Prochlorococcus marinus str. MIT 9313: one gene and its partner. The protein of the gene in region 2 interacts with the protein of the main gene of each other region in a pairwise test. Links are inferred from orthologs where the notes say so. Each region holds a gene or a part of one and is shown on either strand. Other genes may lie near its edges. The genes, in order: ftsZ and AKG35_RS01090.

Region 1 (6,151 bases), 130 kb from region 2 along the record:
TGTCCGCACCTTTGCGGATTGATTGATGAGAGAAGGTCTTGCTGTGTTGCCACCTCGCAGTGCCTATCTGCACATTCCTTTCTGCCATCGGCGTTGCTTTTATTGCGATTTCGCTGTCGTGCCCCTTGGCGATCATGCCAATGGGGCTAAGGGCTCTGGCAGCGCCTCGATTCAGTCTTATCTGCAGCTATTGCAACGGGAGATTGCGCTTGTCAAGCCTGGGCCAACGCTGGCCACGGTTTACATCGGCGGGGGAACACCATCTCTGCTCAGCTCAGCTCAGATTGGTGCCCTGTTGGATCAGCTACGGCAACGGTTTGGCGTTCAGCTTGGTGCAGAAATCACACTGGAAATGGATCCAGCTAGTTTCGATCAGGCTTATCTACAGGCCGTGTTAGCGGCTGGTGTCAACAGGGTGAGCTTGGGTGGGCAGAGTTTCGATGATGCAGTGCTCGAGACGCTTGGGCGCCGTCATCGTCGCCACCATTTACTGGAGGCTTGCGGATGGTTGCATCAGGCTCATCAGTGCGGAGAGCTGAAAAGTTGGAGTTTGGATCTCATCCAGAACCTGCCAGGACAGGAGCTGGTGGCTTGGAAGCAACAGCTTGTTGAGGCTATTGATACTGGTTCACCTCATCTTTCTATCTACGATTTATCTGTTGAACCAGGCACGGTATTTGCTTGGCGTCAGCGGCGGGGTGAGTTGGATTTGCCCGATAATGATTTAGCAGCTGAGCAGATGCAGACCACCAGTGTCTTGCTTCGTCAGGAAGGATTTGGCCGCTATGAAATCTCCAATTACGCCTTGCCAGGGCACGCCTCACGGCACAACCGCGTGTATTGGAGTGGGGCAGGGTGGTGGGCGTTTGGTCAGGGTGCGACCAGTGCGCCCTGGGGCGAGAGGCTGGCTCGTCCGCGCACAAGGGATGGTTACTGCAACTGGATTGAGGTTCAGGAGGCAGAAGGACTGGATTCCTCTCTAGTTGCGGCTCAGGCAAGACCCTTACCTCTGGATGAACGGTTGTTGGTGGGTTTGCGTTGCCGTGAGGGAGTTGATCTTGAGGCCCTCAGTAGGGCTTGGGGCTGGACTCATGAGCAGTGCAACGCTCTATTGCCGTCGTTGCAGGTGCGCTGGCAGGCGGCGTTGGATCGGGGCTGGTTAGAGCTGCATGGACGACGTTGGCAGCTCAGTGACCCCGAGGGGATGGCCATCAGCAATCAGGTTCTGGTGGAGATGTTGTTGTGGTGGCAGTCTTTGCCTGCTGATGCAGTTGCTTCACCCAACCTTGAAGGGCTTCTACGCACAGCTGGCGACCTTGGATCAATGGTTGACTGAAGGGGGGTTGGCTGGGAGTCAGTCCCAACAGGTCAGCGGTGACCCTTACCTGTCCATCGCAATCTTCGCCAGCGCCGATACCGATCACGGGGATGGTGAGTTGTTGACTCAGGCAACGAGCGATGGAACTCGGCACATGTTCGACCACCAGGGCGAAACAGCCCGCTTGCTCAAGTTGTTTTGCTTGTTGCAGCATTTGCGCTTGGCTGCGAGGGTCCTCCGCCTGACGGCGGTAGCCGAGCTGATGTACTGCTTGTGGAGTGAGGCCCAAATGCCCCATGACTGGGATCCCCATGCGCACCAGACGCTCAATGACTGCTAGGACCTCTGGCTCTGCTCCTTCTAGCTTCACGGCGGCTGCACAGGAGTGCTTGAGCAGGCTTCCAGCTGCAGCTACAGCCTTGTCTTCTCCGCATTGGTAGCTCAGGAATGGGAGGTCGCAGACGACGAGGGGCTGTTGTGGCAGAGGGCGAGTGAAACCCCTCCCCACCGCTTTGGTGTGGTGGAGCATCTGCTCCACTGTCACAGGCAGGGTGGTTGCATGGCACAGTGCCACCATCGCTAGGGAGTCTCCTACTAGAACCACATCGGCTCCAGCGGCCTCAACCAAGGCCGCACTTATGCCATCCCAGGCTGTGAGGATGCTGATCGCTCGCCCGTCCTGCTTGAGTTGAGTTAATTCGCTGGGGCGCATCTGCTTCTCCAGGCCCTCGAGGGTCCATTGCTAGCATCGTGTTGACTCGGACCCATGCGGCCGCGACGCCTAAATCTGGTCAGGACCGGAAGGGAGCAGCCACACGGGATGCTCGTGACAGGCGTGGACTCCGGGTCACCCACATGGATGAAGGTTAGATCTCGTTATCGTTGCGAGGTTGACGCTTGCGCAGAAATTCTGGAATTCGTGCGCCCGATTCGTTGGCTTCAGGCTGGCTATAGATCGATTGAGAGGCAATCTTGTTGATTGAGCGTTCGCTCCGGTAAGGCTGGTTGCCTTCAAAGCCTGTGGCGATCACGGTGACGTGAACTTCACCTTCGAGTTTCTCGTCTACAACAGCTCCAACAATGATGTTGGCTTCTGGATCGACCACGTCGTAGATCACTTCCGATGCGGAGGTCATGTCCTCAAGGGTCATGTCGCGACCGCCGCTGATGTTGATGACGCAACCTTTGGCTCCGTCGATGCGGGCCGCTTCCAGTAGCGGACTGCTGATGGCAGCCTGGGCTGCTTCTATCGCCCTGGAACGTCCTGAACCTTCACCAATCCCTAGCAGGGCCGTGCCGGCTTCGGTCATCACCGAACGCACGTCGGCGAAGTCCACATTGACAAGGCCAGGGCAGGTGATGATGTCACTGATACCTTTAACACCCATACGCAGGATGTCATCTGCACTTCGGAAGGCTTCTTGAAGCGGAGCTTCGGAGATGACGTCTTTAATGCGGTCGTTGGGGATCACAATCAAGGTATCCACATGATCGGCCAGGCGGCCAATGCCTTCAGCGGCCTGTCGCATGCGACGACGTCCCTCAAAGCTAAAGGGTTTGGTGACGATGCCCACAGTGAGCGCACCGCTTTCCTTGGCAACTTCGGCAACCACTGGAGCGGCACCAGTGCCGGTTCCGCCACCCATGCCAACGGCGATGAAGACGAGATCGACTCCTTGCAGAGCTTGTTGCAGTTCTGCTCGAGATTCCTCCGCCGCCTTCTGGCCGATGCTGGGATTACCGCCAGCTCCTAACCCTCTCGTAAGGGTCTGACCCAGCTGCACGCGGTTACTGGCTGCAGACTGAAGCAGGGCCTGAGCGTCCGTATTCATGACCCGATAGTTCACACCATCGAGGTCACTGAGAATCATGCGGTTGACGGCATTGCTGCCGCCTCCGCCGACGCCAATTACTTCAATGCGAGCTGATTGGCTGGGAAGGATCCCTGCGGTCTCCATGGAGGTGGACATGGACATGTTTTTGATCGCCATCTCCATTGTCGATGTCGAACCATTGAGGTGTTGATGCATTATGTCTGTGTGGGAGCTTTTCGCTGAAAGTTTCAACACAGTTGATTTTTTGCGCCATCTCTGTAACGGACATTTGGCGATTTCAGGTCATCTGTCATTGCTTTTGCTTGGCATGCCTTGCAGGACGATTGACCTCACTTAGAAGGTTGGGGCATTTGCAGTTCCGGTTTGGAGGGATCGCTCATGTCGATTGTTGTGCCTGTTTTATGGCGAAAACTTGACGGCAGGGTTTTGCTCAATTGGGCCACAGTTTCTAGTTGCTCCTTCAGCAGGGTGCTATTGCTGCCTAGCTGAATCAGGCCAAGGGTCTTGGTTTGCAGGCTGAGCTCTCCATCAGGAGCCACGAGGATTCGCTCTAGGGGGCTACCAAGCTGATTTCGTTGCTCCAGTACCTGGGAAATGGCTTGCCGTTTGCTGGCCGTCCAGCCTTCTACAGTCAAGTTTGTAGAGGGACGCTCGCCTTGTTTTGCCACGTTGAGTGGTATCCACATCGCAGTGCTGTCGACCATGCCCTGCTCTTGGCCATAGGCGCGTTTTCGTAGTGCATAAGCAACGGGTTTTCGTTCTTGAAGAGCCACATCTATTCCTGGAGGGAGTAGGCGCCTTTGCACGACGACCGAGTTGAGCGGCAGTTTGCGCAGCAGGGTCTGCTCTAGTTCTTTGGGATTGAAACCAAGAAGTGGCTGGGGGAAGTGGAGCGCACCGGCCTTGATCACGGTGTTTGTTTGGATGTTGCGGCTGCCTTGCACATGGATTTGCTTGGCGTTGTTGAGGCTCCATCCTTGGCTGAGTAGTACCCATCCCAGGCCTGCTGCAATAGAGATGAATGTCAACATTCGCCAGAGGTAGATCAGTTGCTCTCGGCGGCGTTGTTGGCGCAACCGGCGCCGCCTTTCTACCCCTGGGCCGTTTGCAGGCCGTCGATCAGGGGTGGATGAGCTCACAGGTCACAGCGTGCCCGGGCCATCAGCTGATCCACCCAACGGCGAGCCTGTTCTGCATCGGCAAAGGGCACATCCATTTCTTGGCCATTGCCGATCAGCCGAAGTCGACAACGGCCCTGAGATTCTTGGGTGAGAGGAGCTTCCCCTGAGGTCAGGGCCATCAGTTCCAGCATCTCCAGCTTGGTGACTTCAAAGTTGCCCTGCTCTTGGAAACGGCCTGCTTCAAAGCTGCTCCAGCTGAGCATGCCTTGTTTCAGTCGAGCAGCTCCTGAGCCGTCAAGTTTGGATAGCTCAGAGTCCTCAGCCCAGACGCGGAAGAGGTTTTGCCGCCGCCTCTCTAGCCACCCGAGAGCAGTGAGAAGCACAAAAACCAGGAGCAGGGGGAACCAGAGCAGACCGTGAATCATTGGCAGGTCAAAGATGGAAGTCCGGAATGCCATCAAGTTGGAACTTGTTTATTCTCTCGCTGTGATCACAAGTTGGCTCACGAGCTCTTCGAGCGTTACACCAGAAGCCTCCCAGAGCATTGGATACATGCTCTGAGATGTGAAGCCTGGCAGGGTGTTGATCTCATTGAGCCAAATTTCATTGCGTGCAGCGTTGTAAAAAAAGTCGACCCTGGCCATGCCATGGGCGGCTACGCAGCGACAGGCTTGTAACGCCAGTGTGCGGATTTGTGCTTCAACTCCCTCTGGTAGAGGCGCTGGAATGAGCGTATGGCTGCAATTTTCGCTGTATTTGGTGTCGTAGTCGTACCAGTCCGCATCAAAGCAAATCTCCCCTACGACAGAGGTTTGCAGTTCACGCTTGCCTAGGACAGCGCATTCAAGCTCTCTTGCGCTCACTCCCTGCTCCACCACAATGCGCCGATCAAGGCTGGCAGCCTTATCGAGACCGATAAGCAGCTCGTTGCGGTTTTGAGCTTTGCTGATACCGACTGAAGAACCCAGGTTGGCGGGTTTGACAAAACATGGGTATTTGAGTTTGGCCTCCAAGTGTTTGGCGACGCCTTGACGCGATTCGGTTTCAAGGAGATCTGCGGCATCAACGGCGGCGTAAGGCACCTGTGGTAACCCTGCTGCAGCGAAAGCGGCTTTCATGGCCAACTTGTCCATGCTGAGGGCAGAGCCGAGTACGCCTGAACCCACAAAAGGTTGTCCCATCAGGGTGAACAGGCCCTGCACGGTGCCGTCTTCGCCATTGGGACCATGCAGAACTGGATACCAGACCTGTACCCTTTCGCTCCCCTCAGGCAGTTTGGTAAAGCCCTGCGGGGCAAGCGGTGTCGACAGTTGTTCCGGTTTGGCGGGATGACCTTGCTTCAGCACTGCTTCGGCAACGCCAGCTGGCCACCAGCGGCCTCGTTGGTCGATGTAAATCGCAATGACCTCGAAGCGATTGTTGTTCACTTCGCTGCGTAGGGCTCCGACCACCGTGATGGCTGATCGGATTGAAACAGCATGTTCCTCGGACGCGCCGCCGAACACCACGCCTACACAGGTGCGGGAGGAAGGCATGGAGATACTGCAAGGCCTTGGGTGTTAGCGACCAAAGTTATCAGTGCCGACTTCTGGTTTGCTCACAAGGGGTTCCGCTCAGGGAGAAAGCACGCACACTATTGATCTGAATGTCGACGAGATCGCCTGGGCTATAGCGGCAACCTTGGGGTCCTTCGGTCGCAAAGAATGTGAGCCGGTTGGTGCGGGTGCGTCCCATCAGCTGTTGTGGTTTTTTGGGATTGATCCCTTCGGCTAGCACCTGTTCTACCTTGCCGGAGTAGCGGCTATTGCGCTGCAGGGCTATGCGTTCCACCAGCGCATTGAGTTGCTTGAGTCGCTCCACTTTCACCGCTTCGGGGA
Region 2 (6,180 bases):
CGAGGGGCCATGCTCCACCTTGTTGTGATCTATAGCCTGCTAGCCGCCATGTACGTGCTGGCGATCACCTTGGCAGGTTCGATCAAAGGTTTGGGGCCAACTGGTTTCGGCATGATCTTGGCGATGAGTGGGATTGGGATGGCCCTGGGGGCTGTGGTGATGGCCCAAACCGGCCACCGCTTCAACCGCCGCAACTTGTGCGCAACCGGCCTGGGCACAATCGCCTGCACCCTTGTGCTGCTTGGGGGAGTGCTTGGTTCTCTGGGACCAACTCTTTTGCTATGCGGCTTGCTGGGCGTGGGAGCAGCCCTTGTAGCGATTCCAGCCCAGACCACCATCCAGGAAGACACGCCAGAAGCACAGCGCGGCAAGGTGTTTGGTCTACAAAACAACCTCATCAACATCACCCTTAGTCTGCCTCTTGTGCTGGCTGGCGCTCTGGTGAGCAGCTATGGGCTCGTGCCAGTGCTGTGGTTGCTTGCTGCACTGGCCCTAGTAGCAGCTTTATTAGAGCGCCCTTGGCAGCGCTGCTAGCTTTCACATTCGGCAGGAGGATTGCAGCAGGTGGCTCACATTGCCTGGCTAGGCAAAAAAACACCGTTCTGCGGCAACGTCACCTACGGTCTCAATACGACTGAGGCCCTAAGACAACGCGGCCATCAGACCAGTTTTATTCACTTCGACACTCCAGGCGGCCTTAGCAACGGCGAGAGCGCACTGTTGGCCAATGACCCAGAAGTGAGCCTTCCATACCTAGTGAAGTCACAGGTTTACACCATTCCCTTCCCTGGAGCGCAGCGAGAACTCAGAGAATCATTAGAAAGGCTGCAACCCGATCTCGTCCACGCCAGCCTCACCCTTTCCCCCCTCGACTTCCGGCTGCCAGAACTCTGCGAGCAAATCGGTGTGCCATTAGTGGCAACTTTCCACCCACCATTTGATAGCGGCATGCGCCACCTCACGGCTGGCACACAACAGCTCACGTATCAGCTCTACGCCCCTGCCCTGGCTCGCTATGACAAGGTAATCGTCTTCTCCGAGCTGCAAGCTGAGGTTCTTACCAAACTTGGAGTACAGGAACAACGACTCGCCGTGATCCCCAACGGAGTCGATCCTGAATGTTGGGCACCAACAAGTCCCCAATGCAGCAACCCAATGCAGCAAGAGGTGCTTGGACGTGTGGGGAATGAACGAATTTTCCTCTACATGGGACGCATCGCAGCAGAAAAAAATGTGGAGGCACTGCTGCGCGCTTGGCGGCTGGTAGAGACCAAGGGCTGCCGACTGGTCATCGTTGGCGATGGCCCTCTGCGTTCGACCCTGCAAAACAACTCAACCCCAACAAAAGAAAACGACGTGCTCTGGTGGGGCTATGAGTCAGATCTCAATACCAAGGTGGCCCTACTGCAATGCGCTGAAGTCTTCATGCTGCCAAGCCTGGTCGAAGGTCTATCTCTGGCACTACTAGAGGCGATGGCAACAGGTACAGCCTGCGTGGCCACAGACGCCGGGGCTGATGGGGAAGTGTTGGATGGCGGTGCAGGCATCGTCTTAAGCACACAGGGTGTCACCAGCCAATTACGCACCCTGCTGCCGGTGCTCCGCGATCAGCCCGTACTAACAGCCGAACTGGGCCGCCGCGCCCGTATGCGCGTGCTGGAGCGATACACCATCACCCGCAACATCGATGACCTGGAAACGCTCTACCGCGGCTTATTAGGAGCGACAAAGATGGCGGCCTAACTCAAGCCAGTTCACGGCTACGTTGAGCAGCTGCAACAACCGCCTCAATCAAAGCAGAACGAACCCCTGCCCGCTCAAGCTTGCGCAGTGCGGCAATCGTGGTGCCACCCGGAGAGGTCACCATGTCTTTAAGCTCCGCAGGATGCAGTTTCTGCTGCTTAAGCAAGGCGGCTGTGCCAGCAAGGGTGCGATGGGCAAGATGATGGGCCAAGGATCTCGGCAGGCCTGCCGCTACTGCACCATCAGCCATCGCCTCAGCCACCAGTGCCACATAGGCAGGGCCGGATGACGTCAACGCCAAAAAAGCATCCAGCTGCGACTCCGGCAATTCCAGCACCTCGCTCACCGGCAAAAACAATCGCTCAACCGCTAGGCGTTGCTCTGGCGTGACGCCCTCTCCCCAAGACAATCCAGTAAGCCCAGCGCCAACCAAGGCAGGGGTATTTGGAACGGCACGCACACAGGCATGAGCGGGGAAAGCCTGCTGCAAACGCGCCAAGCTCACGCCAGCAAGCACAGAAATCAACAGGTGCGGCCCATCTGCAGTTTTCTTAAGACGAGCTGCTGAAGCCGCTATCTGGTCAAGCTGCTGCGGTTTCACCGCTAGCAATTGAATGGGCGCCATCCATGCCTCTGCCGCAGTGGGATCATCTGCAGCTTTCAAACGCAGACCGATTGGCAACTGATCTGCGAGACGTTCAACACTTGCGCCACAGCCCACAACCGCAACAAGCTGCTGCGGAGCAAGCTCTCCCTGCTTCAACAACGGCAAAACAAGAGCCTGGGCCATTCGACCCAGGCCGATTACCCCCAAAGAGCAGGGCATGGAGTGATTAGAGGCCACCAGCGCTGGTGGCCTCCCAGGCCGGAACAGGCGCCGCACCAGTTTGTTGAGACGATGACGGTACTGAATCGTGATCCTGGCTCACCATCGATGGCGCAGAAGCCTCGTCATAACTGGTATTGGAAACCGTGACACAACTAGGAGCAAAGAGAAAAATGCTCTCTCCTACCCGCTCTTGGTGACCATCAATAGCAAAGGTGCCACCAGCAACAAAATCCACCGCACGCTGCGCCTGATCAGGTTCCATCATCGTGAGATTGAGGATCACAGTCTTGCGTTCTCGCAGGGCCTGAATGGCACGAGGCATTTCATCAAAACTCCTTGGTTCCATCAGGTTCACCTCAGCAGAAGTCGAACCAACCCCTGGCATACCAATCACATTGGAACCGGAGAAACCCCCGCCGAGATCAAAAGGGCTGGAGTCTGATGGCGTCGCCAAAGCACCGCCACTGGCATGATCACTTCTGTGATCAGCATCCATATGGTCATCGGTGTCGTAATCGAGGTCGTCGTAATCGCTGTCGAGATAGTCATCACCAGCGACGACAGCACGAAGACGGGAAATAAGCGACACCGGTGGAATCCTCTCGCGATGATGTGAACGTAAATCGGCTTAAAACCGACTGAAGGCAAGTTCCCCTTAGAGGAAGACTGCTTAACCTGACACCTAAATAGCGCTCTAATCAGGCCGGGGCAAGGGTTTAGACAGCATTAATGTCATCTACGGAAGAAGACTTAGCCATTGAACGCGCGCCAAAGAGAAGTGACCCCAACCGTAACCAGGTAGCCCCTGCATGCATAGCTTCAAGCCAATCACCGCTCATTCCCATCGAGCAATCAGGCAAGCCAAGCTGATCAGCAAGTTCACGACACTGCCCAAAAAGCTCCTGACGTTGCTCGAGTGAAAGCCCTATAGGAGCCATTGTCATCAGACCAATCAACTGCAAATGAGACAACTGGATCAGATCGGGCCAGGCCTGCTTGAGCTGCTCTTGAGAGAAACCACCCTTAGAGGGATCATCGCGAAATTTGACCTGCAACATCACCTGCGGGCAGCACTGCTCTTCAACAGCAATTCTTGAAATGCGTTCTGCTAAAGCCAGAGAATCCACGGAATGGATCACGGCAAAGGATCTCACCACTCCCCGCACCTTGTTCGCCTGTAGACGTCCAATGAAATGCCAACGCAGACCTTTGAGATCAGCCAAGGCCTCCAACTTGGGCAAAGCCTCCTGCAAGCGACTCTCGCCAAAATCCTGCTGACCAAGCTCGGCAAGTTGACGGATCAAAGTTGCGGGATGCCCCTTACTCACAGCCAAAAGATGAACTCCATCAGCAAGCCGATCAACCAGATCGTGCCAACGAGCAGACAACGTCACATCAACCTCAGATAAAGGTCTGAGCAAACAACTGCTGCCAACTCTCGTACTCAGGGGAGCGATCACGCCGACAATGGGTCAGATGAAGTTCGGCGTAATGGCGCGCGTCTTGATAGGGAATCACCTCAAACTGTGCCCCTCGAGGTTGCAGGGTGACGAGAAAAAACATCCTCTGGGCATAGAGCGTGGCGTAAACGTCTCGACCATCGCCGGCGGGGGCCACGAGATAGAGCATTCCGAACGTGGGGTGATTGAGATAGCGCTCGGCGCTCACCTGCAACAGTTCATCATCTACAAAGCACCGTACTTCCCACGCAAGCCAAGCACAAATAGCAGCAACATTGCCGAAGCGATGTTGAGCCAAAGGGACGCTCCAGTCAATAACACCTGAGGGCGGAACTGATCGGGCGGCAACAAAAGACCTCCACGAGCAAGCAAAGCTTCTGCTCCTTGTTCAGCTCGCAAGAGGATGTTGGCTAAAAGGCGTTCGCCCACTGAGAGAATCAAAGCAAAGGAGGCCTTGAAACCCAACTGCCGCAAGTTCACGGCTCGGCTAGCGAGAGACCGTAAAAGGTTCTGTAACTCCTCCTGCACCAGGGGTAGAAAGCGCAAGGCAAGCAGTAACTGAAAGCTAAGCCGATCGACAGGTACACCAATCAAGGCCAGCGGTGCCAGGCACCAGCTCAGAGCCCAAACCAAATCTTCCGGCTGGGTGGTGAGCAACATCAAGTTGACGCTATGCACCACAGTGAAGATGAGAGTGGAGGTGTTTAATCCCAACTCAGCAGAACGACGACTAACCACAAAGGGCCCCAATGCCAAAGGACCAAGGCGCAGGGGGCCAAGCCGCAGCAACTCCCAAGACAGACTGGTCACACTCGCCCCCGGCAGTTCTTGCGGCGAGCGCACAGCAAGGGTGGCAGCGGTTTCCCCCGTCGGCAACATCATGGCGAACAAGCCCACAAGAGCGCCAAGAAACAGCAACAGCAGCAACGATCGCCACCAGATCCGCACCGGCAGACCACTGGCCAAGGTGATCAAGAGAAGCGCAACAACCAAACCAATCCGCCACAACGAGCCAGCCAGTACTGGCGTGAGCAGGAACATCAACACCCAGGCCAGCTTCAAACGGGGATCAAGACGACGCAACCAACCAGAGTTGCCAGCCACGTACTGCCCGATCGGAAGCTGACGCAACCAGTCCATGACCTATCCCAAACGGTTCTGCTGACGAGCTAGCTCGCGTTCGGCAGCCCGTTGCTGTTTACCGCGCCAAAACAGCTTCAAGGGAGTGCCATCAAAACCAAGCCCTTCTCGTAACTGCCGTTCCACATAGCGGCGGTACGTATCGCCAAACAACTTCGGGTCATTGACAAACAAGGTGAAACTAGGCGGCCTGCTCGCCACTTGAGTGCCGTAATAAAGGCGTCCCTGGCGACCCCCACGGGACGTGGGTGGACTACGCCAACTCAAGGCTTCCTTCAACACCTCATTCACCACCGAGGTGCTCACCCGACGACGGTGCTGCTCAACTGCCAAGGAGGCCAAAGCAAAGATACTTTCCACCCGCTGCCCAGTGAGTGCAGAAGTGAACAACATCGTGGCCCAATCGAGAAAGTAAAGCTTGGCGCGCAGCTCTTTTTCAACCATCGGCATGGTGTGACTATCTTTCTCAACCGCATCCCATTTGTTCACCACCAGCACGCATGCGCGGCCATCATCTTCAATCCTGCCGGCCAGGCGCTGATCCTGTTCTGTGACCCCATCAAGGGCATCAATCACCAACACACACACATCGCTGCGTTCAATCGCCTTAAAACTCCGGTTGATGCCAAAAAACTCAGGGCCGTAATTCACACTGCGCCGACGGCGTATGCCAGCTGTATCGATCAGTCTCCAAGGATGGCCTTCACGTTCAAGACGTGTATCGATGGTGTCGCGGGTGGTGCCACGAATCGGGCTAACAATCGCGCGTGGCTCACCACAAATGGCATTGAGCAGGCTTGATTTACCCACATTGGGCCTGCCAATGATGGCCATCTGAATCGGTTCATCCTCTTCTGGCTCCTCATGCTTTGGCGGCAGAAGAGAAAGCACACGATCGAGCAGATCACCTGTGCCAGCCCCATGGATTGCAGAAATCGGGAAAGGCTCTCCCAGGCCAAGACGCCAAAACTCGGCCGCCATCGCCAAACCCTGATCTGGTGATTCGCA

The links.
Region 1: the proteins of AKG35_RS01090 (region 2) and ftsZ interact in binary tests that used the Bacillus subtilis proteins (3 or more experiments, as listed by UniProt). The link is inferred for Prochlorococcus marinus str. MIT 9313 from one-to-one orthologs.

Annotation. Positions count from the first base shown.
Region 1 is NC_005071.1:363,208-369,358, forward strand. Bases 1,240-4,037 are described here. They hold ftsZ (cell division protein FtsZ), read right to left. Parts: upstream 3,295-4,037; coding sequence 2,185-3,294; downstream 1,240-2,184. Other genes in these bases: panB (3-methyl-2-oxobutanoate hydroxymethyltransferase), read right to left, coding at 1,240-2,030; AKG35_RS01710 (cell division protein FtsQ/DivIB), read right to left, coding at 3,483-4,037. In the rest of the region: more of panB, read right to left, coding at 1,212-1,239; more of AKG35_RS01710, read right to left, coding at 4,038-4,292; AKG35_RS01715 (hypothetical protein), read right to left, coding at 4,289-4,699; AKG35_RS01720 (D-alanine--D-alanine ligase family protein), read right to left, coding at 4,748-5,809; tRNA (N6-isopentenyl adenosine(37)-C2)-methylthiotransferase MiaB, read right to left, coding at 5,850-6,151. UniProt on the Bacillus subtilis protein: Essential cell division protein that forms a contractile ring structure (Z ring) at the future cell division site. The regulation of the ring assembly controls the timing and the location of cell division.
Region 2 is NC_005071.1:235,076-241,255, reverse strand. Bases 1,370-4,196 are described here. They hold AKG35_RS01090 (cell division protein SepF), read right to left. Parts: upstream 3,162-4,196; coding sequence 2,577-3,161; downstream 1,370-2,576. Other genes in these bases: AKG35_RS01080 (PipX family protein), read right to left, coding at 3,974-4,196; AKG35_RS01085 (YggS family pyridoxal phosphate-dependent enzyme), read right to left, coding at 3,289-3,966; proC (pyrroline-5-carboxylate reductase), read right to left, coding at 1,745-2,569; AKG35_RS01100 (glycosyltransferase family 4 protein), read left to right, coding at 1,370-1,743. In the rest of the region: AKG35_RS01105 (MFS transporter), read left to right, coding at 1-534; more of AKG35_RS01100, read left to right, coding at 565-1,369; more of AKG35_RS01080, read right to left, coding at 4,197-4,240; AKG35_RS01075 (CbiQ family ECF transporter T component), read right to left, coding at 4,258-5,172; ribosome biogenesis GTPase Der, read right to left, coding at 5,176-6,180. UniProt on the Bacillus subtilis protein: Cell division protein that is part of the divisome complex and is recruited early to the Z-ring. Probably stimulates Z-ring formation, perhaps through the cross-linking of FtsZ protofilaments. Its function overlaps with FtsA.